Regions from separate parts of the Hydrogenoanaerobacterium saccharovorans genome, predicted to be linked through region 2. Evidence: predicted binding sites of a transcription regulator. Region 2 holds the regulator's gene; each other region holds the start of a gene.
What was found. Region 2 encodes Rex, which represses fermentation and respiration genes when NADH is low (regulators of the CRP and FNR family bind a similar motif). Its sites were predicted from a motif close to ATTGTTAANNNNTTAACAAT; they were not measured.
Positions count from the first base shown of each region.

Region 1: a site for Rex is predicted at 1,952-1,971, ahead of EDD70_RS14450 (flavocytochrome c). Genes of this name have one in related genera too.
Region 3: a site for Rex is predicted at 5,415-5,434, ahead of EDD70_RS07800 (flavocytochrome c). Genes of this name have one in related genera too.

Region 1 is NZ_RKRD01000005.1:44,367-54,509, forward strand. It holds gene EDD70_RS14450 (flavocytochrome c) at 93-1,895, opposite strand; gene EDD70_RS14455 (uroporphyrinogen decarboxylase family protein) at 2,319-3,371, opposite strand; gene EDD70_RS14460 (uroporphyrinogen decarboxylase family protein) at 3,425-4,435, opposite strand; gene EDD70_RS14465 (ABC transporter permease) at 4,474-5,451, opposite strand; gene EDD70_RS14470 (sugar ABC transporter ATP-binding protein) at 5,494-6,975, opposite strand; gene EDD70_RS14475 (substrate-binding domain-containing protein) at 7,083-8,135, opposite strand; gene EDD70_RS14480 (uroporphyrinogen decarboxylase family protein) at 8,195-9,172, opposite strand; gene EDD70_RS14485 (AraC family transcriptional regulator) at 9,343-10,143, shown strand, end outside.
Region 2 is NZ_RKRD01000001.1:236,024-246,166, reverse strand. It holds gene EDD70_RS01125 (D-alanyl-D-alanine carboxypeptidase family protein) at 1-606, shown strand, start outside; gene EDD70_RS01120 (glucose-6-phosphate isomerase) at 718-2,055, shown strand; gene EDD70_RS01115 (hypothetical protein) at 2,118-2,528, shown strand; gene EDD70_RS14845 (hypothetical protein) at 2,581-2,721, opposite strand; gene EDD70_RS01110 (helix-turn-helix domain-containing protein) at 2,830-3,042, shown strand; gene EDD70_RS01105 (helix-turn-helix domain-containing protein) at 3,058-3,312, shown strand; gene EDD70_RS01100 (helix-turn-helix domain-containing protein) at 3,357-3,569, shown strand; gene EDD70_RS01095 (redox-sensing transcriptional repressor Rex) at 3,607-4,272, opposite strand; gene EDD70_RS01090 (isocitrate/isopropylmalate family dehydrogenase) at 4,296-5,456, opposite strand; gene EDD70_RS01085 (permease) at 5,572-6,573, opposite strand; gene EDD70_RS01080 (PHP domain-containing protein) at 6,703-7,452, opposite strand; gene EDD70_RS01075 (extracellular solute-binding protein) at 7,607-8,665, opposite strand; gene EDD70_RS01070 (AEC family transporter) at 8,829-9,791, shown strand; gene EDD70_RS01065 (ECF transporter S component) at 10,045-10,143, shown strand, end outside.
Region 3 is NZ_RKRD01000001.1:1,657,155-1,667,297, forward strand. It holds gene EDD70_RS07760 (hypothetical protein) at 23-682, shown strand; gene EDD70_RS07765 (Sec-independent protein translocase subunit TatA/TatB) at 799-1,014, shown strand; gene tatC (twin-arginine translocase subunit TatC) at 1,062-1,808, shown strand; gene EDD70_RS07775 (YoaP domain-containing protein) at 1,936-2,691, opposite strand; gene EDD70_RS07780 (pyridoxamine 5'-phosphate oxidase family protein) at 3,227-3,691, opposite strand; gene EDD70_RS07785 (DUF134 domain-containing protein) at 3,786-4,262, opposite strand; gene EDD70_RS07790 (DUF362 domain-containing protein) at 4,453-4,689, shown strand; gene EDD70_RS07795 (4Fe-4S binding protein) at 4,736-5,287, shown strand; gene EDD70_RS07800 (flavocytochrome c) at 5,480-7,291, shown strand; gene EDD70_RS07805 (TetR/AcrR family transcriptional regulator) at 7,400-7,981, shown strand; gene EDD70_RS07810 (MarR family winged helix-turn-helix transcriptional regulator) at 8,073-8,507, opposite strand; gene lplA (lipoate--protein ligase) at 8,547-9,470, opposite strand; gene lpdA (dihydrolipoyl dehydrogenase) at 9,470-10,143, opposite strand, start outside.

The sequences.
Region 1 (10,143 bases), on a different contig from region 2:
GCTGCCCTTAGAAAAATTTGCTCTATTGGGTTTTGGCAAAACACCTGTTTTGCGGGTGAGTGTCAAACTTGTCTGCCCAAACAGCAAACAGGTTATTTACCCATTACAGTTGCACCGGCAATTCTGCCGAATACAATAATATCCGCAATTGCGTTACCGCCCAAACGGTTTGCACCGTGGATACCACCGGTTACCTCGCCGGCTGCATACAAACCGGGGATAGGCTGATCGTTTTTATCCAGCACTTCGGTTTTGGTGTTAATCTTCAAACCGCCCATAGTGTGGTGCAGTGCAGGGAAACGAAGTGTTGCGTAGAAAGGAGCTTTGTCAATCTTTTCGCCCCATACTTTTCTGCCAAAGTCAGCATCGCTTTTAGATGCAACATAGGAGTTAAAGGTTTCGGTTGTCTTTTTCAAAGCATCTGCCGGTACGCCTATTTTTTCAGCAAGCTCATCCAGCGAATTAGCCTCTACAACCAGTCCTTTTTCAATCAGGTTATTCAAATCCTCACCGGAAAGGGTTTTTCTGTTTTCCGGAATGATTTTGCTGTCGTTAATCATAAAATACTGTCCGTCTTTTTGTTCAAAGGTTGCCAAGCAGATTTCATCTCTTGCGCCATCTTCTTTTACAAAGCGTTTGCCCTCTTTGTTGATAAAGAAGGAATGCTCAACGTTGATGGAGGGACCAAATCTATCACTGGGCATAGGCAGCAACTGAATGTGCTGCATGTCAATCAGCTGTGCACCGATTGCTTCGCCCATCTTAATGCCGTCGCCTACAATGCCGGGAGCATTGGTGGAAACAACGTCTGCGGGCAGGTTATCTTTGGTGTAAACACCGTCGGAGAGGTATTGTCTAACCATTTCGGGGTTAGCAGCATAACCGCCGGTTGCCATAATAACGCCTTTTTCTGCTTTCACAGTCAAGATGCTGTCGGGACCTTCGGCTTTTACGCCTACCACACGGCCGTTTTCAATAATCAGCTCATTGGCTTTGGTGTCAAGCAGTATCTCGCAGCCTTTGGCTGTAGCAGCTTTGGAGAGTGTTTCGATGTAGCCTGTTCCCAAAGGTGCAACCGTCTGGTTAGATCTCTGCCACATGGAACCTACAACAGAGCCGATTTTATCCTGCCACTGCAGTCCCAAGCCTTCCAACCAAGTAACACCGTCATAAGCATTGTTGCAAAGAACCTTAATCAGTTCCATGTTACCTACTTTATGGCCGCCCTCGTAGGTTTGCTGAATGTGCTTTTCAATCGAGTCTTCAATCCCCTGAGCTTTTTGCTTTTCGGGGTTAACAGCATTGTAAGCACCGCCTGCGCGGATGGTATTTCCTCCGAGAGTTGCTGCTTTTTCAAGCAGAATAACGGATTTTGCACCATTCTCATAAGCAGATTCTGCTGCGGCAAGACCTGCACCGCCGCCACCGATGATAACAACCTCTGCTGTTTTTTCTACTTCTTTTTTCTCTGTGTCTGCAACTTCGGCTTTTTTCTCCAGCTGTTTCATATCAACGCCTGTTTTTTCAAGCGCATTTTTTACTGCCTCAATAATACCTTTGCTAGAGAATGTACAGCCTGCTACTGTATCTACAGCAACCGATTGCTGTTCTACAAATGCTGTAGGGAGTTTTTCAAACGCACCGTCAGAAACGCCGGCGCTTTCTTTATGTTCCAAAACTTTTACACTTAAGATTTTGTTTGCGTCAACTTCAACTTCAACTTTAATTTTGCCGCCGTAACCTTTGCCTTCGCCCTCGTATTTGCCGGGTTTGAAGATTCCTTCGGTTATTGTGCCTTGTGTGTCAGCAGCAGGTTTTGCTCCGCATCCTGCAAAGCTCATGAAAATCATGGCAAAGCAGAGCAAGAGTGCAGCTGTTCTTTTTAATTTTGTCATTATTATCCTCCTTTTGTTTGCTATTTAACAAACAATTAGTGTTCTAAGTATAGTACCTTTTTAAATATTTGTCTATCTCATCTAAGCTTATTAGTAAATCTTTGGCAATCTTGTAGAATGTTTTAAAATTATTTTGTTATTCAGCTACAAAAATTTCAGGTAAATAAAGATTGTTTATCCAAAATGTTGAAAAAGGCGAAGAAATTGTCTACAAAAGAGACAAGTTATAATCTTCCGCCGGTTTGTATAGCAATTGCACGTTCAGTATATCAATTTATATTACTGTCATTATTGTTTTTAGAACATTACAACCGGTTGGATTAAGAAAACTGTCAAAATAATAACTTTAGATATACTTATACAGAAAAAAGATTGCAAACACCGTAAAGGCAATTGCAATCTTTTTTTTATAAAGAGTTAGTATTATTGAAAATCACCGCGCAATTCGCGAACGATTTCTACCATGTTGAGGTAGCCCTGTGCAGGCACATAATCGGGGATGGAATTGCCTGAACCGAAAGCAAACCCGCCATGTCCCTTGCATTTTTTTACTACATCGGTAATATACTCCCGCATTTCTGCCTTACCTAAGCGGCACACCGCATCGGTGTCAATACCGCCAAAATTTCCGATACGGCTGCCGTAGCGCTCTACCCAGACTGGAAAGCGGGCAATTTGGTCTTCGTTGGAGTGCTTGGCATCAATGCCTGCTTGGTCAATGATATCATCCATTACATCAAAAATACAGCCGCAAGAGTGTAGCAAAAATGGTTTGCGGTAAGAATGCACCTCATCAACAATGCGCTTATACTGGGGAATGATAAGACTGCGGATGTCATCTGCGGAAATAAGCGTGGTGGATTTAAATCCAAGGTCATCGCCGAAACGACAAACACAGTAAATATCACCAAATTCCCTAAGAAAACGCGACCATATCTTTAAATTGTTATCGCCTACTTTATGAAACATCTCCTCATAAAGCTCAGGGTCATCCGCTGCCATATAACACAAATCTTCGTATCCCACGAGGTCTTGCACGCATTCAAAAATACCGTATCCAATACCGCCGATGGCTCGCATACCTGCCGGCATATTGTTTCGCAGAGCCTCGAAATATTTGGAGTACATTTCAAAATAGGTATCACAAATTCCGTCCCACGGGTAACGTTCAAAATCGGTTCTGTCTTGAATGGCGCCTTTTACATGTTCACCCAGTGCTCCGCTACCCGGCATGGCAGGGCCGATAAGTTCTTCGAACGATACCGTATCGTACCCCATCTGTTGATAAAACCCGCAGTAATTGCGAAAGAATTCATTGATATCACTTTTATTGCCTTGATACAGTTCTGCAAATTTTTTGCCTGTAATCTCTTCCATCTTTTTAGGTGAAATTTTATGTTCATACAACGGCAGCCGTTTTGCCTCTTTGTTGTAAGCTGCGTCTAAAATATTTCTAAAATCAGGCTGAAAAATCATTTCGTATTCACTCTTTCGTAAGAATAGAATTATTTTCTGCATTTAGAGAATTGTTAATTCCATGCGTCTAACAGTGCTTCTATATTTTCCAGCGGCACATCACGGTTGATTTCACTCTGCCCAATCAAACCGCCACCGTTTACAAAAAGGTTCTTCTTCATAATTTCTGCACATTTGCGCACATCTTCGGGGGTACCAAGGGGCAAGGTATTCTGGCGGCTGATTTCACCCCAAAAGGTGATTTTACCCGCATATTTTTCCGCCACTTTTTCTACACCCATACACCATAGCTGTGAATTAATTGCATCCACACCCAATTCAATCATTTCGGGGTACAGCTCTAAAATGTACCCATCGCTGTGGAAAAATACTTTTTTGCCTGCTGCTTTAATTTTATCGATAAGTTCTTTGTAAAGCGGCTTGAAAATAGTTTTCCAGCTGTCGGGCGCTATCAGCAGGCTGATTTGAGTTCCCCAGTCATCACCAAACGCCATTGCATCAATATCCATCTCAAGCCAGCGGTCTGTGTATGCACGCATAAAATCCATAACAAAATCGATCATCTGGAACATCTCAGGTTCTTCCAATGCAATATCGCAATAAAGGTCTTCTGTGCCGCGCAGATACTGCATTCTCTCAAACAGGCTCATCCAGCCGCCGATAATAAATTTATCGGCTCTGCGTGCCTCACTGATTTGTTGGCAGAGGTTTTCTTTGTTTTCTTCCCATTCACGTAAAAAGCCTTCAATGGGGGCTGTATAGCCATCTAATTTATCATAATCACTGAAAACAGGGTTTTTTACTTCACCGATAATACCTGCTTGAATATTAGTCCATTCACTGCCCCAAGGGTCAATATATGTACCAAGCTGATAGTATTCGGGAGTATAACCGTGGTCATACGGACCGACTAAAGAGACAATATCCCGATTGTGTTTGGAACATATTTCATCCAGTTTGCTGCCATAATGCATTTTTGCGGCGGGCAGTACCCATAAATCTACCGGTATGCGGTCGGGATTTTGAAACTCTAGTGTTCTCAGCACTCGTTCTTTACTTGTCATAAAAGCCTCCATCATATCTCATTCTTAAATTGTGCGGTTTATTTTTTATGAACCGATTGCAGAGTATTTACCAGTACTGCTGCTAAAATCAAACCGCCACGAACTACGTATTGTATATATTCGTTAATATTAAGCAAAGTCATACCGTTCATCAGTACTCCCAGAAAAATAAGCCCTACAAAGGTACCGCGTACTTTACCAATACCGCCGTTCATACTTGCTCCGCCTATGATAACCGAGGCGATAACATCCATCTCCCAGCCTTTACCAAAGTTGTGGGCACCCGACATAACCTGCGATGAACACATAATACCACCCAAAGCCGCAAGCACCTGAACCGCTATCATAACTACAATTTTAACTCGCTTTACATTTACACCCGATAATCTTGCCGATTCCGGGTTACCGCCCGCCGCATATACAGAGCGCCCAAATTTGGTATATTGCATTACTATATGTATTAAAGCAAATACAATAATCAAAATAATTGCGGGTACAGGAATGCCTGCAATTTGGCCGGCACCCAGTACGCTGAACCAAGCAGGTAAAGTGGTGACAGGGAAACCTTTGGAAAGAATAGCCGATAAACCATACAGTACATTCATCATTGCCAAAGTAATAATAAAGGTAGGAATATTAAACTTCGTTCTTACCCATCCATTAAAGGTACCGACCAGTGCAGCAACGATCATTGCAAGCAAAACACCCAATATCACTCCATACTCCATAGGCATAATGCCCGCTGAGGCAAGCTTGCCTGAAACCAGTGCGGTAATAATACCCGACATAGCTACGGTAGACGAAATGGAAAGGTCAATTTCGCCGCAGATAATAACCATTGTCATACCAAATGCAATAACGCCTTTTAATGAGGTATTGCGCAAAATATTAAGCAGATTTGCCGCCGTTAAAAAGCCGGGAGCAGAAAAGGCGATGCAGATGCTGATAATCACGAGTACAATTTCCATAACATAAGTTTTTAAAAACTTTTGAAAATTAAAGCTTGCAGTTTTCATATGAACCTCCATATGCGGGTAGCCCGCATCTTAATTTATTCATCAGTCGTTACCCATGCATAATGCATAAAGGTCCTGTACCGTAACATCCTCGGGTTTTACTTCGCCTACGATTTTTCCATCCTTCATGATCAAAATGCGGTGGCAAACCTCAATCAGCTCTTCAAGCTCGGAGGACACCATGATGCTTGAAACACCTTTGCGCGACTGGTCCCAAATAATTTGGAAAATCTGCTGTTTGGCGTTTACATCAATACCGCGGGACGGCTCATCGAAAAACATGATTTGCGGGTTGGTGTTAAGCCAGTTGCCCACAACTACTTTTTGCTGGTTACCGCCTGAAAGCGATGAAACCGGCTGATGTACATCCGGCACTTTGATTTGCAAATCCTTCACCTGACGGCGTACATATTCCTGCTCTTTGTTTTTGCGTATAAAAGCACCTTTGGCAATGTAATCGAGGCTTGCTACACAAAGGTTGCCGTAAACAGGCATAATTTGAATAAGCCCTTCGTTTTTACGGTCTTCGGGGGTAAGGGCAAAGCCGGCATTGCGCATTTTAACCGGATTGGGATTCGTAATCTTTTTACCCTTAAATATAATTTCACCGCTGTCAAAATGATCGGCACCGAAAATAGATTTTAACAGCTCCGTTCTGCCCGAACCGAGCATGCCTGCTATGCCCAACACTTCTTTTTCGCGTACCTCAAAGGTAATGTCTTCAAAAACGCCTTTTCTGCAAAGATTGTTAATTTGTAAAACAGGCTTATCGCCTACCGTTAAGTCATCCGGTCTTGTTTTTATTTCAACATCGCCGAACATCATGTTTACCAGCTGCTTGTGCGATGTTTCTTTCATGATTGTTTTGCCAATAAATTTTCCGTCACGTAAAACCGTACAGGTATCTGCGATTTCCCACAATTCTTGTAAACGATGTGATATGTAAATGATAATGACATCTTTTTTCTTTAAATTGCGAATCATTTCAAACAGAAGTTCTGTTTCGTGGTTTGCAAGCGAAGAAGTTGGTTCATCCAACAGCAACACCTTGGGGTAGGTGCTCATTGCCTTTACAATTTCAATCATCTGGCACTGCCACATGCTCAAATCAGCAACCAACTGCTTTGGCGAAATATTTACATTTAGGTCATCCAAAATTTTCTGTGCCATCTCATAAGTCTTTTTCCAGTCGATGATGGGGCCTTTCATAGGCAGCCTGCCCATAAAAATGTTTTCGGCAACCGTCAGGCCGGGTATCAGGCTTAGCTCTTGATAAACAGTGGAAATTCCTTTTTCAATAGCCTCCTGAGGGTTCGACAGTGTGATTTTTTCATCATCCAGATAAAAACATCCTGCGGAAGGTTCGATGGCTCCCGAAAACACCTTCACCAATGTGGATTTACCCGAACCGTTTTTTCCGATAAAAGCATGCACCTTGCCGCTTTCAAACGCAACAGAGACATTATCAAGTGCTACAGTACCGGGATAATTTTTGGTGATATTCTCGGCTCTCAAAACACTCATCGTATTTACCTCTCGTTTTCATAAAGATGTGTGCATTTCTGTTTATTGCCGGACGATTTTTGTTATCCGTCCGGCAATAAAAGAAAAGGAAAAGGTTTTTTTAATAATTATTTGGTTTTTTCTGCAAGCACAGTAGCAAATGCATCTACTGCTGCAATATCACTACGAGAAAGAACGATACCCGGAACAATTGTTTCTTTGCCGTATTCGCCTTTTTCGCCTCTGATTGCTTTAATTAGTACTTCCATCGTATTATAACCAATCTGGAATGGGTCTTGACCGGTTACACACTGCAAAATGTTATCGTCAGATTTAATCATAGCAACCTGCTGTTCTGCTGCGTCGGTACCAAATACAAAGGTTTTGCCTGCTTTGCCTGCATTTTTTACTGCCATAACAGCACCAATCGTACCGCCATCGTTTGCAGCCCAAACAATGTCAATGCCGCCTTTTGCATCGTTTGCGGTCAGCAAATCGCCTACTACCTGCACTGCCTGATCTTGCATCCACGCATCCTGATCTGCAACGATTTCGACATTGGGCAGGTCTTTGAGCTGGTCAACAAAACCATTCATACGTTCGGTAGACTGAGTGGGAAGCTGAGATTTAAACTGTACAACTGCAACCCTTGCTTTGCCGCCGAGTTTTTCCTCTATAAATTTTTTAGCCATCTCGCCGGTTTGCTGGCCAAGCATGTAGTTATCAGAGGTATAGCCTCCGCAAACAAAAGGTGCATCTTTCAGCTTGGTATTGCCAACTGAAATTTCAAGCCCTTTTTCACTCGCTGCTTTCAATGCCTGCATCGAGGATTGATCGTTTAGAGGTGCAATTGCAATGCCGTCAATTTTTTGTGAAACATAGGTGTTAATGAGTTCTGCCTCTTTTGCCTGGTCGTTGTTAGTATTGCTTACCATGCATTTTACGCCAAGGTTTTTCGCAGCCTCTTCGTAGCCTTTTTGCATTAGTTTCATAAACTGATCTTCTTGGAACACAACACCTGCTACCGTAATTTCTTTTTCAGCGGGGGCAGCTTCTGAAGATGCAGTTTCGGCTGATGCACTTTCTGCGGGGGCAGCTTCGGATGCAGCAGGTTTCGCGCCGCATGCCGACATAGAAAGGGTCATCGTACCGGCAAGTAACAAAGCTATAATTTTTTTCATGATTATGCTCTCCTCTTTTTGTTTATATTTCTTGAAAACCGTTTGGTTTGCAATACAATTTAATGGTAGATGCCTTCTTCTCTCCATATCTTGTGTATCAATTCATAACGACGAAGATCCAGACCTGTAAAAGCGCAGTTGGATGAGGAGAAAATGTACCCGTAACCCGGCATGCCTTCTTGCAAAGAGCGCCGTACATCGGCAACCAATTCTTCTTCCGTTCCGGTTTGCATCAGCCCGCAGTTTACATTACCAATAAGACAAACTTTATCGCCGTACAAGCGCTTTGCTTCTTTTAAATCAACATAGCCTTGTGGGTCGAGCGAATGTATCGCATCGGGTTGGCATTCCACTATCTGATTAAGGATGGGCATCACGTTTCCATCGGTGTGCTTGATGGAATAAAAGCCGTTTGCACGGTAATAAGCAAGAATTTCTTTTAAATAGGGCTGAACAAATTCTGCAAACATTTCATTGCTGTAAAATGGGTTTGCATTAAAGCAGTAATCAGAGCAGAGAGCATAACCGTCTAGCAACCCGCTGTGCCGTTTCATTTTGTCGCACAGTTGCATTGCAAATTCTACCCGTTCTTTTGTTTCATCGTGCAGAATTTCGGGTTCTTCGTACATTTTAGTGGTGAAATCCATCATCGTATCTCCGGTAGGGATGGGGTGTGTGGGATCACCGTGGATCATTAAAAAGTATTTATCGCCCGAAAGCTCACGGATGGTTTCGAGTATTTCGCGGGTTGCCTCCATGTCATCGGGCATTTCGCCGATAGGGCCTGGGTTGGGGTGTACAAAAATAGCACTGTGGTTGTATTTTTCTGCAATTTCTATGTAACTTAAAGCCATATCTTTTAAATGAAGTTTGCGTTCATTACGGCTCATTTGGTACCACTGTGAATAGTTGCGATGAGAAGGATGGATACGACCTATGGACTCCATAGTAAGAAAAAACACCAACTCAAAATGAGGAACATGACCTTCGATTTTTTCACGTTTTAGCGCTTTTATAAATTTTATACGCGGTGTCACAGCTCTCTCTCCTTTGCATCAAAATGGTATAGTTTTTTGAATCAATTAAAATTATTTTTATTTGATTTTTACAATACTTATTATATAATTAATTATATAGTATCGCATTCAATCGTATCGATTGTACAAAATTAAACCTATACAAAATAAGTATATTTAAGGAGACGTTTATGCAACCGATTAACTGGGCGGATAAATATTTTGATAACGGTGAACGCATTGTGCTTACTAACAGCGAACTGCATATAAATGGGTTGCGCATGTTTGGCAGGCATTTTCTTACAAAGGCAATATCGCCATTGCAGCTGCATTTTCATGAAAACAGCTTTGAGTTTACTTATATTATTAAAGGTAATGTCACTTTTTCTGTAAACGATAAAGAATACAAACTATCCGGAGGTGATATTTTCGTTGCATTTCCCAATGAGATTCATGATACTGGCTCAATACCGATGTCAGCGAATGAAATGTACTGGTTTCAGCTTGATATTAGTCGATATCAAGATTTTTTGTTTTTGGGGAATGACTGGGCGTTGGATTTAATTAAGAATCTAAAAAAAATCCAGAACCGTGTTATAAAAACCGATGATAAAGAAATGGCAAGCTTGATTAAACGCTGCTTTTCTTTGCTTTACCAATGCGACGATAGCAATCGTTATGAAGCTACAGGTCTGCTCGTCGTTTTTTTACATCGGTTATTGGACTATGATAAGCAGATTCAGTTTAAACTTACCCCGGATATTGCAAAGGCGGTGGACTACATATTTAACAACATTAATGAAGAAATTTCACTCGACGACCTCGCAAATCAGAGTGGTCTTTCTATTTCACGGTTCAAGCAGAAGTTCAAAAATGAAATGGGTGTTACCCCTAGGGAGTTTATTAATTTTCGCAAGGTAGAGATTGCGAAAACAATGCTGCTCAACAAGCAGTCTATTACATCCATAGCAATGGAACTGGGTTTTTCAACA
Region 2 (10,143 bases):
GAGCTGTTGAAACATGAAAAAATTAAAGAATATTCTACCGTTTGGATGGATTCGCTGCGCGGCGGTAAAACGCAGTTGGTAAACACCAACAAGCTTGTTCGCTTTTATGATGGCGCAACGGGATTAAAAACCGGTACAACCGACGGTGCAGGCAGCTGCCTTTCTGCCTCGGCACAGCGGGGCGGGCTTTCGCTGGTTGCAGTAGTATTGGGTGCACCTACGAGCAACGACCGTTTTGCAGGTGCCCGTAAATTGCTCGATTACGGCTTTGCCAACTATGCTATGGCAACCCCACCGAGCATTGATGAGCAACTTACCCCGGTAAAGGTTTTACATGGTACCAAACCCGAGGTTGCCGTGCAGTATGACCCGCCTAAGGCGATCGTGGTGAAGCAGGGCGATGAACAAAAGCTGGAACAGCGCGTGAGCATGGTGCCGGATGTAGTTGCTCCGATTGAGAAGGGGCAGATACTGGGTAAAGTAGTAATTTCGCTCGACAGCAACCCGATTACAGAATACCCGCTAAAAGCTGCCCATGCGGTTGAAAAGATGACTTTCCGTAACGGCGTGAAAACATTGTTTGGTTCTTTGATAAAATTAAAATAAAATGAACTTTTTGTGAAAACTGCATAAATTGACAAGATATTCGAACAAGATACTTGCAAATAATGCTGTAATATTGTAGAATAAAGACATAGAAAACTGGAGGAATTTTAAATGCCATTAAAATTAAACGCCAACTATATTAAGGGCTTTTTAACAGAGGCTGAAATCAATGCAATTTACCCCGAGATTAAGGCTGCACATAAAACCTTGCATGAAGGTACCGGCAAGGGGAACGACTTTTTGGGTTGGCTCAACCTCCCTACCGACTACGATAAAGAAGAGTTTTGCAGAATTAAAGCTGCTGCTGCAAAAATTAAAAAAGACAGCGACATTTTAATCGTCATCGGTATTGGCGGAAGCTACCTCGGTGCAAGAGCTGCCATCGAATTGCTCCGTTCTCCTTTCTATAACAACCTCAAAAAAGATACACCAGATATCTTCTTTGCGGGCAACAACATCAATCCTACTTATTTAAACGAAATCCTCTCGATTTGCGAGGGCAAAGATATTTCTATCAACGTTATTTCAAAATCGGGCACCACGACAGAACCCGCTTTGGCATTCCGTATCTTCCGTGAACTGCTTGAGAAAAAATACGGTGTTGACGGTGCAAAAGGCAGAATTTACTGTACCACCGACAAAGCCCGCGGAACACTCAAACAGCTTTGCAATGAACAAGGGTACGAAACCTTTGGCATCCCCGATGATGTAGGCGGAAGATTCTCGGTACTTACTGCGGTTGGTTTATTACCCATTGCTGTTGCAGGCATTGACATTGACGCCATTATGAATGGTGCGGCAACGGCCCAGAAAGAACTTGACAACGATGATGTTTCTTCCAACGATTGCTACCGCTACGCGGCCATTCGCAACTGTTTGTATCGCAAAGGCAAAGCCATAGAAATGCTGGTGAGCTACGAACCTGCTTTTACTATGATGGCAGAATGGTTCAAACAACTGTTTGGCGAGAGCGAGGGCAAAGAAAATAAAGGTTTGTTCCCCTCCTCTGCAACTTTTTCTACCGACCTCCACTCCATGGGTCAATACATCCAACAGGGTGAGCGTATTTTAATCGAAACCGTGATGGATATTAAAAAACCAAAATCCGATTTATACATTGATAATGATGCAGCCAACGCAGACGGGCTCAACTTCCTTTCTGGGCAGAATATGTCCGTTGTAAACAGAAAGGCGCTGGAAGGCACCATCTTAGCACACACAGAGGGCGGTGTTCCCAACATCGTGCTTGAGCTTCCCGAAATCAACGAACACGAGTTTGGCTATATGGTTTACTTCTTTGAAAAAGCATGTGCCATCTCGGGTTACACATTGAACGTAAACCCATTCGATCAGCCGGGCGTTGAGAGTTACAAAAAGAATATGTTTGCTTTGCTTGGCAAACCGGGTTATGAGGATATGAAGGCTGAATTGGAAGCAAAATTAAAATAGGCAACACACAACATTCGCCGCAGGGCGATACCAAATATAATAAAAACTGGGAGGAATAAAACATGATTAAGCTCATCGTGGGTAACAAAGGCTCCGGCAAAACAAAAACACTCATCAATCAGATTAATGCCGCCGTTAAAACAACCACCGGTAATATCGTATGCGTTGAGAAAGGTCTTAAAATGACATACAATATCGATCATGCTGTCAGATTGATTGATATCGAAGATTATAAGGTTGAGGGCTACAAGGCGTTTTATGGTTTCCTCGCAGGTATTTTTGCAGGCAACTATGATATTTCTGAAATCTTTGTAGATGGCACGCTGAAAATAGGCGGCAAAAATTACGAAGAGTTTGCTGCTTTTATAGAAGATTTGAATGCACTTGTTGAGGTAAGCAAAGCATCGATCATCTTTACAGTATCTTGCGACGCTGCAGAACTTCCCGAAAGCGTTAAAAAGTATATCGTATAATAAAGCAAATCACTAAAACAACTTACAAATGATAGCGTAAAAACGAGGATGGCTAGCCATCCTCGTTTTTGTTTGCCTGTTCACCTGAGGCAACATAAATTTCCTCGGTAATCTGCTGTGCGGTTTGCAACTGTTCAATTGCATCTGTCACCCTATTGAACAATACGGTATACATTTTTTCATAATCCGGCATCTTTTTCCCTCCAATTTAAATGTTATACATGCAATTTTACATAATATATTATGTAAAGTCAATACATCATATATGTTGTACGTATAATTTTATTGGAGTGATATATTTATGAAAACATATATAGAAATAATTAGGGAATTGCGTGAGGATAATGATTTAAAGCAGGAAGCTATTGCAAAAATATTGGGAACATCGCAACAGATGTATTCCCGTTACGAAAAGGGACTAAACGAAATGCCTATTCGCCATCTCATTATGCTTTGTAAGTTTTATAATGTGAGCGCTGATTATATTCTTGGGCTAAAACAGGATAAGAACTAAAACGAAGGTGTTTGGATGTATAAAAATAAAGCCGTCGACGGTAGAAATAATATCTGTGGTAAAAATGTAGCGCGAATACGTAAGAGTTTAAACCCAAAAGTGTCACAGCGAATGCTTGCTGATCAACTGCAAATTCAAGGGCTTGATGTTGACAAAAATGCAATTCAAAGAATCGAAAACGGAGAACGCTTTGTCACCGATATTGAATTGGTAGCACTTGCAAATATACTAAATGTTTCTCTTGAGCTACTTACAAATGCAAAGCATTGACCTTTGGCTGCAATAATGATTTACAGTAAAGCGTGGTGTAAAGCATGAAAATGTATTTTGAGGTGCTCAGAGAATTACGCGAAGATAACGACTTAAAACAAGAAGCAATAGCTAAAGTTCTAGGAACCACACAGGAAGTTTATTCGCGGTACGAAAATGGAATTAACGAATTGCCAATTTGCCATTTGGTTACCCTTTGCAAATTTTATAATGTGAGTGCTGATTATATTCTTGGACTAAAACAGGATAAGAACTAAAAACGGCTGTGATTGATTCATCACAGCCGTTTTGCATTTATATATTTTTGTTCCCTTCGGCAGGGCCGTCTGGGCTATCCAGGTCTTTTACCTTATAGCACAATGTCATCAGGCTATCGCCGAGGTGAACATTTTCTACCGCTACATGTGGATGATTCATATTGATATCATAATGCGAATAATTCCAAAAGCCACGCACGCCAAGTTCTACCAGCTTATCGGCAATGCGCTGTGCCGCTTCTCGGGGAGTACATAAAATAGCAACATCGGGTTTATTTTTTATGCAGAAATCTTCCATCTCGTCCATATCCATAACGGCTATATCACGAACAACGTCACCAACGACCTTCTCGTTGCTGTCAAACAAACCAATCAGTTCATAGCCTCTGCCATCAAACGTCATATGGTTTGCAACTGCTCTGCCAAGGTTACCCACACCGATAAGGATGGTTTTATAATTCTGATCCAACCCAAGAATATGGCCGATTTCGCCGTACAGTGCCTCGACGTTGTAACCATAGCCCTGTTGGCCAAATCCGCCAAAGCAGTTTAAATCCTGCCTGATCTGCGACGCGGTAAGCCCCATGCGGGAAGAAAGCTCGCGCGAGGAGATTCTATGTATGCCATTTTTCAAAAGTTCGCCAAGAAAACGGTAATATCTCGGCAGTCGCCTGATAACTGAGATAGATACCTGTTTGCTCATTGCATTCACCTTTTCCAACTTATTTACAGAGTCTCAATCGTGCTCATAACATAATTACCGAATTCTTCGCAGGTAGCCCCGGTATCGCGCCCGGTAATGGCCAGTTTTTTCTCCTCATACATGCAAATATCCAAAGCTCTTTCCAGTTTGTTTGCCTCGGTTTGGTGATCGATGTGCGAAAGCAGCATAACCGCCGCGCGCAGCATTGAACAAGGGTCTGCAAAGCAGCCTCTTCCCTCGTCCATCATTCTGGGTGCCGAACCGTGAATTGCTTCAAACATTGCATAACGCTTGCCAAGGTTTGCACTGCCCGCGGTACCTACACCACCCTGCATCTCTGCGGCTTCATCTGTAATAATATCGCCGTACAGGTTTGGCAGTACCATAACCTGAAAATCTTTTCTGCGCTTGGGGTCAATCAATTTGGCAGTCATAATATCAATGTACCAGTCATCGGTTGTGATGTCGGGGTACTCTTTTGCTATATTTTGGCACAGTTTTAAAAATTTGCCGTCGGTTGTTTTTACAATGTTTGCTTTTGTTACGATAGAAACACGTTTTTTGCCGTTTTTCTTTGCGTAATCGTAAGCAAGGCGAGCTATTCTTTCGGTGCCTTCGGTGGTGGTTACCGTAAAGTCAAACGCAAGCTCATCATCCACATTGGTACCGCAAGAGCCAAGTGTATAGGCACCCTCGGTGTTTTCGCGGAAGAATGTCCAATCAATGCCCTCCGAAGGCACTTTTACCGGACGCACGTTTGCAAATAAATCAAGCTCTTTTCGCATTGCAACGTTGGCACTCTCAATATTCGGCCATGGGTCGCCCGCACGCGGTGTGGTTGTAGGGCCTTTTAGGATAACATGGCACTCTTTGAGTTCTGCCAGCACATCATCGGGGATTGCCTTCATGCATGCAACACGGTTCTCGATGGTGAGGCCATCGATTTCGCGGAACTCTATTTTGCCTGCTTTTACTTCATCTGCCAGCAGATAACGCAAAACACGCTCCGCCTCGTGGGTAATAACCGGCCCAATACCGTCGCCGCCACATACGCCAATGATAATCTTATCCAGTTTTGAGTAATCCACAAAATCTTTTACTGCTTTCATGCGCTCAACTCTGGCAAGCTGCGCTTCAACCAAAGCGGCAAAGTGTGCCGCCGCAGCCTGTACTTTTTGTTCCATACTGACACCCCTGTTCTGTGTTGGTTATTCTGTATTACAATCAGTTCTTATATTAAACTATTGTTAAATCATTGTCAACGAAAAAACGCATTACACAATAATGCTATCGTGCAGTTTACGCTACAAGTGCTGCAAGATAACCTGCCACTACAGAAAGCACTACAAGCACAACAACATATGCGGCAATTGTTTTGGGTTTAAAAACACGGCTGAGCAGTACCACTTCGGGTATCGATATTGCCATTGCCCCCAGTGCAAACGCCAAGGTTGCCGAACGATTGATGGGCAGCAAAAGTTGTAGCAAAGGCAATATGGCAAACACATCTGCATGAATGGGTGCACCCACGATGCCTGCAAGCAACGGGGATAACACATTGTTTTGGCCGATCACTGTATTGAGTGTTTCTATGGGTACAAAGCTGATGACAGCACTGGACAGCGCAACACTCAGCACCATATAAACCCATGTTTGGCGCAAGATATGTGTGACATTATCTACACAATAGCCCACCCGTGTTTTTGGCTCATGATGGCAGCACTCGGTATGAATATGGCAGTTTTCATCATGGCAATGGTGGCCATGATGGTGACCTGCTTCGTAGCTTATGATATTTTCTTTACCGGCAAACGGACGAATAAGAATAGAAGTAAGCACTGCGATTAACAGCGATACGGCGATATAGATTCCACCAAACTGCACACCCATAGTGGAAAACATAGCAACTACCGTGCCCACATTGAGCAAAGCTGCGGATGTTAAATAGCAAAGAGCTACTTGAACCGGTACCCCCATCGAAATCAGCCCCATCACCACAGGGATGATGGTACAGCTGCAAAACGGAGAAACCACACCCAGAGCCAATGCAAGCAGATAACCCCATACACTGCCCAATGCCGAGAGCTTTTTTTGCAAGCGGTCAAAAGGGATATAGGTTTGCAGTAACGACACTGCAAACATGACTACGATCAAAATCAAAAACAAGTTGATGGTATCAGCCATAAAGTGCAGCAAAAATTCTGTCCACTCATGCGGTAAGCCCATCGATTCAAAAAATGCTTCCAGCATGCTGTCCAAAGCGGATTCATGCTGATGTAAAAGGGTTAATTCAAGTTTCATACAATATCTTCCTTCTTGCGGCAATGCCGCGGGCTTTTCGGGCAATGGCCACCCCGTTACACTGCATTTGCGCGCCGGAGAAAACTGCCTTACGTACAATATTTTTTTGTATTGATGATACGGCGAAGTTTATGCTTTAATGGTAAACAATTCATCCTGCCCAATACCAATTTTTCGCAGCATATCCAATGCGTAGTCCAAATCACACGTATCTTCTGGTTGGTGGCAATCGCTGCCCAAAGAAAATTTCACTCCGGCAACGTGTGCCTTTCGTATCAAATCCTCATCCGGGCAATGCCACAGGCCGCTAATTTCTATTGCAACTGTATATTTTTTGCAAAGTTTTACAACTTCATCCTGCCAGTCCGAGAGGTACTTTTGCCCCATCAAGGTATCGTAAAAGGGGTGCACCGTGCAATGCCCCAAAATATCCACTCTTTGGCATCTAAAATCAAATTCCAGTATCTGCAAAATTTGTTCGAGATAATGTTTTGCTTCATCGGCTGTAAAACTGCGGTTATAAGGCGGCGCACCCGCATCGCCTGCGCGGGCACAAAAATAGGGCCCCAGTTCCAACTTCTCTCCATTTAAGTCTTGCACAGAATGCACGCTTGCAATCACATAGTCCACACGTTCATCCAGTTTGTGCGGCAAAGTAAAATTTTCACCGAGGTTTGCCTCTACACCATGCAGTACGTTATAGCGGTCAAGCTCATCCAAATAGTGTTCTACATCGCGTAAAGTCAGCATTTTACAGCAGAAGATATGGTCTGAAATGCCCAGCCCATAGCCTTTTTTCTCTGCCGCATCCAGCAACTGCTGTGGGGTTTTTGTCCCGTCCGACAGCACGGTATGTGTATGTAGGTCGAAATACTTCATTGTATCATCCTTTGTGGGAAATCCCGTTTGTATTTATTTGCATATCCTACAAATTCAATAGATTTGATTGATAAATGCTTTAAATTTTATTATAGCACAAAATTGCAAAGAGCAAAATAAAGATCAGAGCATAAATATGTTCTGATCTTAAAAATTACTGTTTCGGAGGCTCTTCTTTGTTAGGCGCTGCTTTTTTCTCTGCATCCAAGAATTTTTTCAGCAACTCGGTTCTGCCGGACACTGCCTGCTCTATATTATAATCAATAAAATTAATATCCTTTTTCTCGGTCAACCCATCGGGGTCAGAAAGATCGGTGCGTACCGTACGCAGCCCAAACTGCTGTACCAGCGTTTTTTGAAAATCTTCGCCGCTTACATAATCCACAAACTGCTGTGCCATCTCTTTGTGTGCTGCTCCTTCTACAATCGCACTTACCTCCAGTGCAGCGGTGGTTCCCTCTTTGGGGTAGGCAATGCCAATCAAATTCTCATACCCGGCATCAAGATATTTTTTTACACTGCTCTCAAGCGTTATACCAGCAGCGAACTCACCCTCGGCTACTTTTGCGTAAACATCCGAAATACCATCGAGCATCTTGCCGTCAAGATTCAGCGCAAGCTTTTCGATATATTCAGGTCCTGTCTCTTTTGTCTGCGCCATAACACACAGTGCGGTGTAGGAGGTGCCCGATTTTTCGGGGTTTGCAAAAGCCACCCAGCCGTTGTAGCTGCTGTTTATCAGTGTTGCCCAACCCTCGGGTGCTCTTGTGGTCTGTTCTTTGTTGTACATCAGCACAATGGGCATGGGAGTAAGCGGTGTAAAAAGCTTGTTTTTGCTTGCAAATTTACTGTCAATAAAACTGCTCTCGGTTGATTCATAGGCAGAAAACAGCGTTTTAAACTGATGCACAACCTCTGCTCCTGCACCAAACAGTACATCTGCCTTGGGTGTATCTTTTTCTGTGTTCAGCTGCTGAATTAGGGCATCGGCGCTGTCACACACCACTTCGGTTTTTATGCCTGTTTTCTCCTCAAATCCTGCAACGGCAGCATCCAGCAGCTCTTGCGGCAACGGCGAATAAATAGTAAGCACATCGTTTATCGGTGCTTTTTCGGGCATATCTACCGGTACTTCTTCTTCCTTATTCTTTCCGCAGCTTGAAAGCCCCAGTACCAGCAACATCGCCAAAGCGGCGCACAACAATTTTTTCACGTTATAAGCTCCCCGTTTCAAATAAGTTGGTGCATATTCGGTAAGTATGTTACCTTAAATCACCAAATATTTTAGCATATAACGGGACAAAAAACCACTTATATTTCCAACATTTTTACAAAAGCAGCAGTTTACTTGTATTCAATGCAAAATTAATATAGAATTGTATGAAATATATGCTGCGCTGAAAAGGGGGTGCACTTTTCTGAGTTACGCTATCACGGTAGGTACACAGGTTTTCATCATGTTTTTGCTGATGGTTGTGGGGTATGTTGTATATAAGGGGCATTTATTTGATGATGAGGGCGCACGGCAGATTTCGGTTTTTCTGCTAAAAATCGTCACTCCTGTTACCATTGTTGTATCTTATCAGCGCGAGTTTGATTCAAATCTCGCGGGAATGCTTGCGATTTCTTTTCCTCTGGCAGTTTTGTGCCATCTTCTGCCCATTGGCGCAGGGCACTTGCTGTATCGCAGCCATGTTGCCGATTACCGCGATAAAAGGATGAGCCTTGTATTTTCGAACAACGGTTTTATGGCTCTGCCTTTGCTGCAAACTTTGCTGGGCAGTGTCGGTGTGTTCTTGGGTTCGGCACATATCGTGGTTGCCACTATTTTGATTTGGACATACGGGCAGTATACTCTCACGGGCGATAAACGCAGCATTTCGCTTAAAATGATTTTTTTGAACCCGGGCACCCTTGCCGTTATCGTTGGGGTTGTTCTGTTTGTATCTCCGGTCAAACTTCCCCTCCCTGTTTTTGAAACGCTCAAATATATTTCTGCACTCAACACACCGCTGGCTATGATACTCTGCGGCATTTTTGTAGCGCAAGCAAATATTTTGTCTGTTTTTAAGGACCGCTCTGTATATGCAATGGCTCTACTAAAGCTTGTAGTGGTACCCATTGCTGTGCTGTTACTGCTGCGCTTTATCCCTGTTGCCACTGAAATACGCGTTGCACTTATGATTGCAGTTTCATGCCCCTCTGCCACTTCTGTTGTGATGTTTGCAAACAACTATAAAACCAACTACATCTACTGTGCAAAAGTTGTTTCGGCAACCACCTTGCTTTCGGTTCTTACTCTGCCGTTCATACTGGCTCTTACTCAAATAGCTTGGTAGGATTTTCTACCAATTGTACAGTTACGCAGCAAAGTTTGGCTCTTGTTTTATGCATGTTTTTATTTTACAGTTTACAACACACTCTTACCCTCTCACCATATTGCGCGTTATTTACACTAATCATTGATAATTATTCTGTTTAATTGGATAGGTTGAACAAAATCAGGTGAAAATATGCCCAAAAACCATGTTTTGCATCTTCTCCTGTCCTCGCAGTAAGATAATGTTACAGAATAATTGAGGGGGTACACAAGTGAATACAAGCAGTAAATCTAAAATTACGGTGTATGATATTGTTTCAATCGCACTGATGGCGGCAATCGTTTATGTAGTAACCAATTTTCGAATTTCA
Region 3 (10,143 bases), 1.4 Mb from region 2:
TATTTAGTCAAAGGGTGATTTTATGTCGCACGAAAAGGAGTTTACAGACGAAGACCTGAAAAAAATCGAAGAGCATATGGATGCAGAAACTTTGGAGGCGATTGATAAGGCTCTTGACGAGGTGGAGAAAGAACAAGCTTCAACGCTCACACCATCTCAAATACTGGCCGATTACATAAGAAAAATCAATGCAACAGAAAAGCTTGTTTGCTTCTCCAAAATCAAGCTTCAGCCGCCTGAGGGGCTTACAAAAGAGAAAATAGTGGAAATTGTAAGCAATCTTGAGCAGGATGCCGCACTTAATGGTATAAAGAAGATTGATGGCAAAAAGGATATTTATTTGTACGACAGCAAGATGTGGACAGAAAGGTTTGCTGCTGTTCAGGCATTGCTTGAGGATAAAGATATCTTAGCAACCATTGCTGCGACAGCAAGACACGACTGCAAAGTATACCCAAGACCTCTCAGAACAATTGCCTTGATGGACAGCCCTTATTTCTATACAAAAGACGAAATATTAGGAGCAATTGCAAGATTGAAGCTGGAAGAAGGCTATGAGGATATTGATACAGTAAAAGCCAGCAACGGAAACATCTGTATTTATTCCTCAGAATTTATGAGCAAAAAATATGCGCAATCTCTTTGTGAATACCTAGAAGTAGAGCGAGAGCGTTGCCAATAACGGGGTTGAAAAACGGACATCCTTAAAATATATTTATAAGGTCTTGTCTATTCTTTGGTGTAAACAGTAATTTACTTGTTCACAATCACTAAATAAAAATAAGGAGGCAATGTAAAATGTTCGGAAAAATTGGTATGGGGGAGCTTCTCCTTGTTTTGAGTATTGTTCTTTTAATTTTTGGCCCGTCCAAGCTGCCCGCACTTGCTAAGAGTATGGGGCAGGCTCTCAGGGAGTTCCGCAAAGGCTCTCAGGAAGTAACAAGTAAAATAGAAAAACTTGCCGACGAGCCGGTTGAAACCGAGCCGCAAAAACAAGAAACATCTGCTAAGTAAAAAGGCATGGGTATCAAAAATAAATACGACTTTGGGAGGCACAACCCTTGAAAAAGAAGAATGAAATGCCTCTTTTAGACCATTTAAGCGAGCTCAGACGAAGACTTATAATTGTGGTTGTTACCAATGTAGGTGCAGCCATGATTATTTTTAACTTTGCCGGAATAGTAATGGAATATTTACTTGCCATTAACCCCGGAATGCAGCTTGTGTACATTTCACCGTCCGAGTTGTTTCTGATTTACATGAATATTTCTTTTTTGGCGGCATTTATAGTTTGCAGCCCCATAACCATTTACGAGATATGGGCGTTTGTAGAAAAAGGCCTGTATAAAAGAGAGAAGATTTATGTATTGGTCTCGCTACTTTTTGGTTTGATATGTTTTGCGGGCGGAGTTTATTTCTGTTATAGAATTGTGCTTCCGGTTACTTTGCAGTTTTTTACCCGCATAGCAATCAGTGAAGTAAAGGCTATGATTTCTGTAAAATCTTATACAAGTTTTGTCAATGTTATGCTGTTAAGCTTTGGTATTGTTTTCGAAATGCCTGTCATTGTATTTATGCTTACGAAATTGGAGATTTTAAAGCCCAGCTTCTTGCAAAAATACAAAGGTGTCATGATTGTTATTATCTTTATAGTTGCGGCAATCGTCACACCGCCGGATGTAATTTCACAGCTAATGCTTGCAATACCTATGGTTATTTTATTATATCTTAGTATAATGATCAGTGTTGTGGTAGATAAAATGAACAAGAAACGCCGTAAAAAAGAAGAACTGGAACTTGCAGCATAGCCGAAATTTTAACGGACAGTTAATTTGTTCACTATGGTAGCCAAATAAATAAAAATGCTCCTTCACTTTTGTGAAAGAGCATTTTTATTTGGCAAAAAACTTACAGCTTTCGTCAAATCTTATATGATTACAAGCCTTTATCTGCTAAAACTTTATCGAATTTCTTATCATTGAGAATTTCGTGCGTTACAAACTCACCGTTATAAAAAAGGCTGTAAGAGGTATATGGGGCAGGTGAGTTTTGCGCTTGTTCGGCTGTTTCAAACCGGATGCTTTTGAATGGTATTGCTTTTTGCTTTGCCAAACTTTCAATAATAGGTACATACTTTGCTGTAAAAGGGCATTGATTTGTATAATATAATACAAATCCGGGTTCTGCAATATGTGGTGTTTTTACGTGCCTTTTAAAATGCGGAGCAGCTATATTCTCACAAAAGGGCAAGTGCATAAGCTCATAGTAAGGCTTGGCTGTGTCTGCTAACAGAAATCCTTTGTGTTTTAAAAAACCAGGGTCAGAAAGATAAGGCAGTTTCTTTTTTGATGACAATACTACCAGCCCGTTTTTACCTTTTTCTTTGCTATCTTTGATACATTCTTCTAAAAGCAAATTTGAAAATCCTTGCCCTTTAAATTGCCCCGATACCCAAAGACAATTAATAAACATATAACCATTACCTTCAATAGGTGACCATGCTTTTTCGGCAGGGATATATTCTATAAAGCATTTTCCGCGTACGTCACACTTTTTAAAAACCAGCCCATCGTCAAACGTTCTGTAGAGCCACTGCTTTTTTGAAGCTACTTGGCTGTCTTTGCTGTTTGAAATTGCACAGCAAATATGCTCTTGCTCAAGGTTATTTTTTGTTAAGGTTATAATATTCATGTTATCACGTCTCATTTCGGTTTCTATACTACCTTTATTTTAAAGCAAACTAGATGCTAATATCTGCATTTTTCCAATTAGAATTAAGTATTCTTCAAAGTCACCCTGTAAAACTTCTGTTTAAATCCATATTTCAAATTTCTGCGCCAACCGCAGCAACCGTATTTCAGTACAGAAAATTTACTATTGCAGATAATCTGTTGATTTGCTTCTTTAATCCTTTTTACTATACATCTATAATGTGGCATTATCAAGTCTTATTAAAGATCAATAAAAACATTATGATTTATTTTTTAACCACGCTTGCACCTTCCAAAAACATAGATAGCGGTAAAAGTGCAAAAATATACCAGTTCAAATAAATTTTAATGGAAAAATATTACTAATAATATTAAACTTATATTATAAAAAACTATTAAAAGTGAATAAAAATGCAGCAATTTATAAATATTCATCAGATTTTTATCAAGAAAGGAAGATTCAAAAAGATTAGGGTTATAAAAGTATAGAATTGTTTATTTTTAATAAAAAACAATCAATTATCCCTGTTGCGTTTGCCCGTAATCTCACCAATCTCAAGTTTGATAATCATAACAGCGGGCAGGCTTTTTTGAATTACTTCTTTTCTGCGTGTAATTGAATTGGGTGTCAACGCATTGCATAACTGATAGAGTCTTTTTTCTTTTTCGGCATTATCTGTAATGAGAGTTGCTGTACCGCTTACAATCACGCTCTCGTAATGGGTAGTAAAGCGCTCTTCTATAATTTCTTCCTGCCCTATCACCGCAAATGAAACACGACTGTTTGCATTTATATTCTCTATTTTGCGTCCTTTGATAGCACAGTGGAAATAAACAGCATGTTCTTCTTCAACATAGTAATAATTTATCGGAACACCATAAGGAGTTCCATCCTCAGAAACTGTGGAAAGCACACCGAATTTTCCGTTTTTTAAAATGTTTACTGCGTCTTCATGGGGTATTCTTCTGGTTGGCTTCATTTTATATGTCTCCCCTATCATTCTTTAATTTAGAGCAATTTTTAAATGTATTATAACAACGCCGTTTGCCGGCACCATTGCTCAAATTTTAAATCTAACCGTTGCTCTTATCGTAACGCAAACAGTGCCTTTTACAGAACATCCCTTTGCAGTTTTTATCACAAATCACTTTATTTGAATTGCAGGATGGACAAGAATATTCTGTTTTTTTAAAAGTCACAATGTTTTCATATTTTTCCGTCCATTTCTTGCCGCAATCCATACATTTTACGGGACAAATATTTCGAGTAAAATTACCGCCCTGTATATGTATCGTTTTGCCATTAATAAGGCTGTCGGCTATCTTTTCTCTTGCAGTTAAAAGAATGCGTTGAAAGGTTGGGCGAGATACCGCCATTCTTTGGGCGCATTCTTCTTGCTCAAACCCCTCTAAATCTTTTAAACGTATGGCTTCGAGCTCTTCAAGTTTTAAGATGTTTTCAGGTACTCTATCAGCAATTGTTTTTGATGGTATAAAGTAAGGTATCGTTGGGAAATGTTCTATCTTTCTCCATTTTACAGGCCTCGCCACCAGTATCAACTCCAGTAACATACATAATAGTTTAACAAAATCTAATTACAGTTTACAGAGATAACGAGTAGAAGTCAATAAATACAGCTGTCCAATATTCCTAATTCTACTGTGACTTGGTTACTGATACGAAACTTTAAATACTATATTATAATCACGTTACAAAAATTGACTGGGAGGTAAATAGTTTATGGCTGACAATATTTTAAATGGTTTGTTTAACAGCAAAAAAAATACCGCGAATAGAATGCTCGTAGTTAAAGAAGCAAGATGTCCCCAAAATCACGCTTGCCCATCGGTAAGGGTTTGCCCCGCGGGAGCCTTGACGCAAAACGGCTTTGATGCACCGATTGTTAATATGGATAAATGTATCAAGTGTGGAAAATGTGTAAAGTTTTGCCCAATGCGCGCATTGATATTTGAATAGCTTTTTTACATGCATCACAGATTAAAATATACAAATGGAGGGGACAATGAAGAATTATAAATATTTATTTGTATTTACTCTTACTTATTTTGCACTTGGGTTTTTAAATATTCATTTTGCGCTTTTGGGGTTAATTTGCATGACATTGCCCATTATTTTACTGATAAAAAACACCAAAAAGACTTGGTGCCAAGGTTATTGCCCCAGAGCGAGCCTTTACAGTAAATGTGGAAAGCTGACTAGCAAGTATTCGTATAAAACACCCGCATTTTTTATAAAAGGTTTTATGAAATGGATCATGTTAGGATATTTCGCCGTAAGCCTCACTTTGATAATTTTGTCAACTATAGCAGTAGCAAACGGAAAGCCCCCATTAGATATTGTGAAGTTTCTCATCGTTTTTCCTCTTGGCAAAATTCCACAGGCATTCAATATTGTCTCACCTCCTTGGGTATTACATTTGTCTTATCGGTTTTATTCAATGATGGCGACTACCACCGCGTTGGGCCTTATTCTTGCCCTTATCTATAAGCCCCGTACTTGGTGCACCATTTGCCCAATTTCCACAATATCAGAATTATATATAAAAAGTAAATGAGTTTGTATTATGCAGTAACGCCGAAACATTTTGGCGTTACTTTTTTATTGCTTAAATTAATATCAATACATGCTTTGCCAATATTTTGTGAAATATTTGTTAATCTGTATTGACAAACAGCAATTACATTGTTATTATTTTATCGAACGTGTTTTAGAACATTGTTCTAATATTTTAGAAAGAGGAGAAAAAATGAAGAGTATTTTCAATCGGGCACTATGCATTCTGTTGTGTGTTGCTATGATTTTTACCGTAACAGCATGCTCCGGCAACAGTGCTACCCCGCAAGCAGGAGATCAAGACGGTAAATTTAAGGCAGGTACATACACAGCATCTGCCAAGGGAATGGGCGGAGACGTTGCAGTTGAAGTAGTTTTAACGGCAGATAAAATCGAAAGCGTAAAAGTAACCTCTCACAAAGAGACACCGGGAATTGGCGACTTGCCTATAGAGCAGCTACCTGAAAAAATCGTAGAAATTCAAGGTCTCGGCGTAGATACTGTTGCAGGAGCAACCATTACAAGCAATGCAATTTTAGCGGCAGTTACCGACTGCTTAAAGCAGGCAGGCGCTGACACCGATGCTCTTAAAGCAATAAAAGGCGATGCTGCACAAAAAGCAGAAGACGTATCTCTTGATGCAGATGTTGTTGTTGTAGGTGCAGGCGGTGCAGGCCTTGCTGCTGCTGTTACAGCGCATCAAGCAGGAAGCTCTGTGATTGTTCTTGAGAAAATGCCAAAGGTAGGCGGAAACACTATTTTGTCCGGCGGAGCACTGAACGCAGTTGATGAAGGAAGCGAAACAGCAATTGCCAATAAAGACTCTGTAGAAAAGCACTATACCCAAACGATAGAGGGCGGAGACAAACAGGGAGACCCCGAATTGGTTCGCACACTCGTTACCAATGCATGGGACGGAGTGGAATGGTTAAAAGGCCTTGGAATGGAATTTAAGCCGGGCGTATTCACCGTTTTGGGTGGTATGTGGCCAAGAGCTCATAAACCTGTTGACCCTGTTGGAACAGGCTTTTTCAACACTTATATGAAGTATATCGATGCCAACGACAATATTAAAGTAATGCTTAACACAAAGGCTACCGAGCTCGTTGTGAAAGACGGTAAAGTAAGCGGTGTGATTGCAAAAGGTGAAACCGGAAACAAGGTGACACTGAATGCAAAAAAAGGTGTTGTACTTGCGACAGGCGGTTTTGCAGGAAATGTAGAAATGCGCCAGAAATATAATACCAAATGGCCCAAACTTGATGATTCGATTAAGTCTACAAACCATTCCGGAGCAACAGGCGACGGTATTTTGCTTGCTGAAACGGTAAATGCAGAATTGGTCCAGATGGAAAATATCCAGCTGCTGCCGATGGGCGACCCCAAAACAGGCAGCCTGAGCGGAAACATCGAACAAGGTGTTGAGAACAGAATTTTTGTTAATGACGAAGGTGACCGATTTGTTGATGAAGGTGCTCGCCGCGACGTAATGACTGCAGCACTTTTTGAGCAACCGAATAACCACATGTGGATTGTACTGGACAGCCATGATTACCCCACAGGTGATGAAAAGAACAACTTTAATGAGTCGGTAAATGAGCTGATTGCTGAGGGCCGCGCATTCAAAGGTGAAACCTTAGAAGAATTGGCTGCAAAAATTGGCGTTAACCCTGAAAAACTAAGTGCAGCGGTAGAAGATTTTAACAAACATGTGGACGGAAAAGAGAAAGACTCTTTTGGCAGAACACTTTATAAAGATAAAATTGACAAAGGTCCATTCTATGCAGCACCACGTGTTCCAACCGTGCACCATACAATGGGTGGTGTAAAAATTAATAAAGATGCACAGGTACTTGACAAGAATGCAAAGGTAATTCCCCGATTGTATGCAGCCGGTGAGGTAACCGGAGGTATTCACGGCACAAACCGTTTAGGCGGTAATGCGCTTACCGATATTCTTGTATTCGGCAGAATTGCAGGTGCAGCTGCTGCACAGGCAAAGTAAATTAAAAGCATATAGAATGAACGCCCGAACACATTTTTCGGGCGTTCATTCGTTTTTTATCCGGTAATGTGCTATAATAAAGCGTAAGATTAATTGCGGGGGTTGGGTATGAAAGAGAATCCAAAGAAAAATCAAAAAAGGCAAGAACTCATCCTAACCATTGTAGAAGTAGTAAACAGGTTAGGGTACGAAAATTTGACCATCCGCGACATTTGCAGAGAGGCAAATATTTCAATTGGTACTTTCTATCATTATTTTAATGAAAAATCGGATATTGTCCGCATCCTGTTTAAAGGTATTGATGATTATTTTGAAAACAGTGTCCTCCCCTCTTTCGGCAATGATGAGCTGAAAAACATACTAACCTTTGTATGCGAATATGCTTCGTATTGCGACAAAAGCGGCGTTGCTATCACCAGAGAAATCAGCACTGCTCCGCTGATAAATGCAAGCCGAAACTACCTATCCAATCAAAAACGTAAGCTATCCATCATCATCGAAGGTGTTGTATTTCGTGGTCAACAAAAAAAGCAGATAACACAAGATTTTACAGTGGAACAAATAGCACAAATGGTTTTGGTTGGAATGCGCGGCTATTCTGCCGACTGGGCGAAAAACCAAGGAGCTTATGATATTGTAGAAGCAGTAAAAAACCATTTTATCGTTTTCAACAAAGGGATAAGTGCTTAATTAAATTTCTGCATTCAAAATTCCTTTCATCGCTAGCCCTTATATATGCAAAAAGATAAGCAGAGCGTTTGCCCTGCTTATCTTTTTATGTTCATGAATCTTTTATTTCTGTATCTGCAAGCATTTGTTCTAAAACATCCTTAAAAGTAGAAAGGTCTGCTTCGCTGATATTGGCTATTGCATCGTTTTTAAATTTCTCTGCTACAGCTGTAAGCTCTTTATTCAAACTATTGCCTTTTGCAGTCAGTACAAGATTGTGCACCCGTTTATCGTGCTGCGAATTAATTCGTTCAAGTAAGCCGTCTTTTTCCATTCTGTCAATCAAGCGCACAATTGTTGGCTCTTTTAGCGACATTTTTTCAGATAATTTTTTTTGCGTTATAAACTTATCCAAACTCACATAATACATGGCTGTCCACTGTACACGTGTAACATTATAAAGTTCCAAACGCTTTTCTAACCTTTGCGCCAAAGCTTTTGCACCTTTGCAGGTAATGTACGCAATACAGTCATTTAAATCAAACATTTATTTACCTACCCCACATTTACAACTATTATATTAATATTATAGAATTGCAAAGAATTTTGCAAGATAGGAAAATATGTTTTTTTCACTGAAATTCATGCCTTTAAGCCCTTGCTCGCATTCTTCCATATGATGCATATCAAGGCTATCTGTGTATACTTTTGCATTTTTTATTAATCCATTCTCAACATCAGCACTGATCGATACATTTTTGCCAGGGAACATTTTTTCAAATGTTATTGTAAATTGAGGGCATTCGCCAATGAGCCACGCATCGCTAGAAAGCTTTTCGGCAAGCGCCATAGCCTCAGCATTGGCAGATAAAAATTGCCGCTGCTCGCTTTTGCCGAATATCTTGCAAAAAGCTTCTTCCAACGCAAGCATAACATCCTGTACCGTAATTTGAGGTAATTTTTCTGCAAGGTTCAGAATCCGGCTCGATACCGAAGATATCCCTTTCGACTCCAACTTGAGTTTGGACGGTGTGATTGCTTTTTCGAGCATGCTCAAATCAACATCCACCATAATTGTGCCATGATACATATAGTGCCCTTCATCAACCAGCCATGCTTGACCGGAGAATTTTCTGCCATCACACAAAATATCATTTCTGCCCAAAAATTGAGCTTCGACACCAAGCGCTTGCATTGCAGTTTTCAAAACGCGTAAAAAATGGGGTTCATTGGCGCGGCTTTCGCTTGTGATAAACGTAAAATTCAAGTTACCTTTATCGTGGTAAACCGCTCCCCCGCCGGAAAATCGCCGTACAGGCAAAATATTGTTTTCTTTGAGAAAATTAATATTGCATTCTGCGTAGATATTTTGATTTCTGCCTAAAATAACCGACGGCTCATTTTGCCACAAAAAAAGGATTACTTCATCGGTTGCATGCTCAAACAGCAATTTTTCCATTGCAATATTGATATAAGGGTTATTCTCTTTTGACAGATATATTTTATTCATTATTGATGCAGTGCTCCCAGCCCAAAGCCCATTGCCGCCTCATGAATTACTTCGCTTGTAGTTGGATGCGGAAAAATAGTATGCGCTATTTCTTCTTCGCCCAATCCATTTTGGATGGCAAGCGTGAGCACGCTGATGAGTGCAGAGGCATCGGCACCAATGATAGAACCGCCTATAATTTTTTGTGTTGTATTCTCTTTAATGAGTTTGATATACCCGCGCGGTTCGTTCATTGTAAGGGCTTTGCCGTTGCCTGCAAAATCAAAACGGCTAACGGTGTAACCTACATTGTTTGCCTTACATTCGTTCTCGTTTTTACCCACACTGGCAATTTCGGGAGATGTAAATATAACATTGGGCACTGCGGAATAGTCCATCTCAACGTTTTTACCAAGAATATTTTTAACCGCAACAATCCCTTGATGAGAGGCAACATGCGCCAATTGAATAATATTTGTAACGTCACCAATAGCATAGAGGTGCTCGACGTTGGTTCGCATATGAGCATCTACTTTGATACCTCTGCCTCGTTCATTTAGTTCGGCATCTGTTTTATCAATCATTAAACCATCAAGGTTTGGTTCGCGGCCGATTGCCACCAGCACCTTTTCGGTAACTACAAGATGCTCACCATCTTCATTTTGATAAGTCACAACGGCACTGCCGTCTGTTG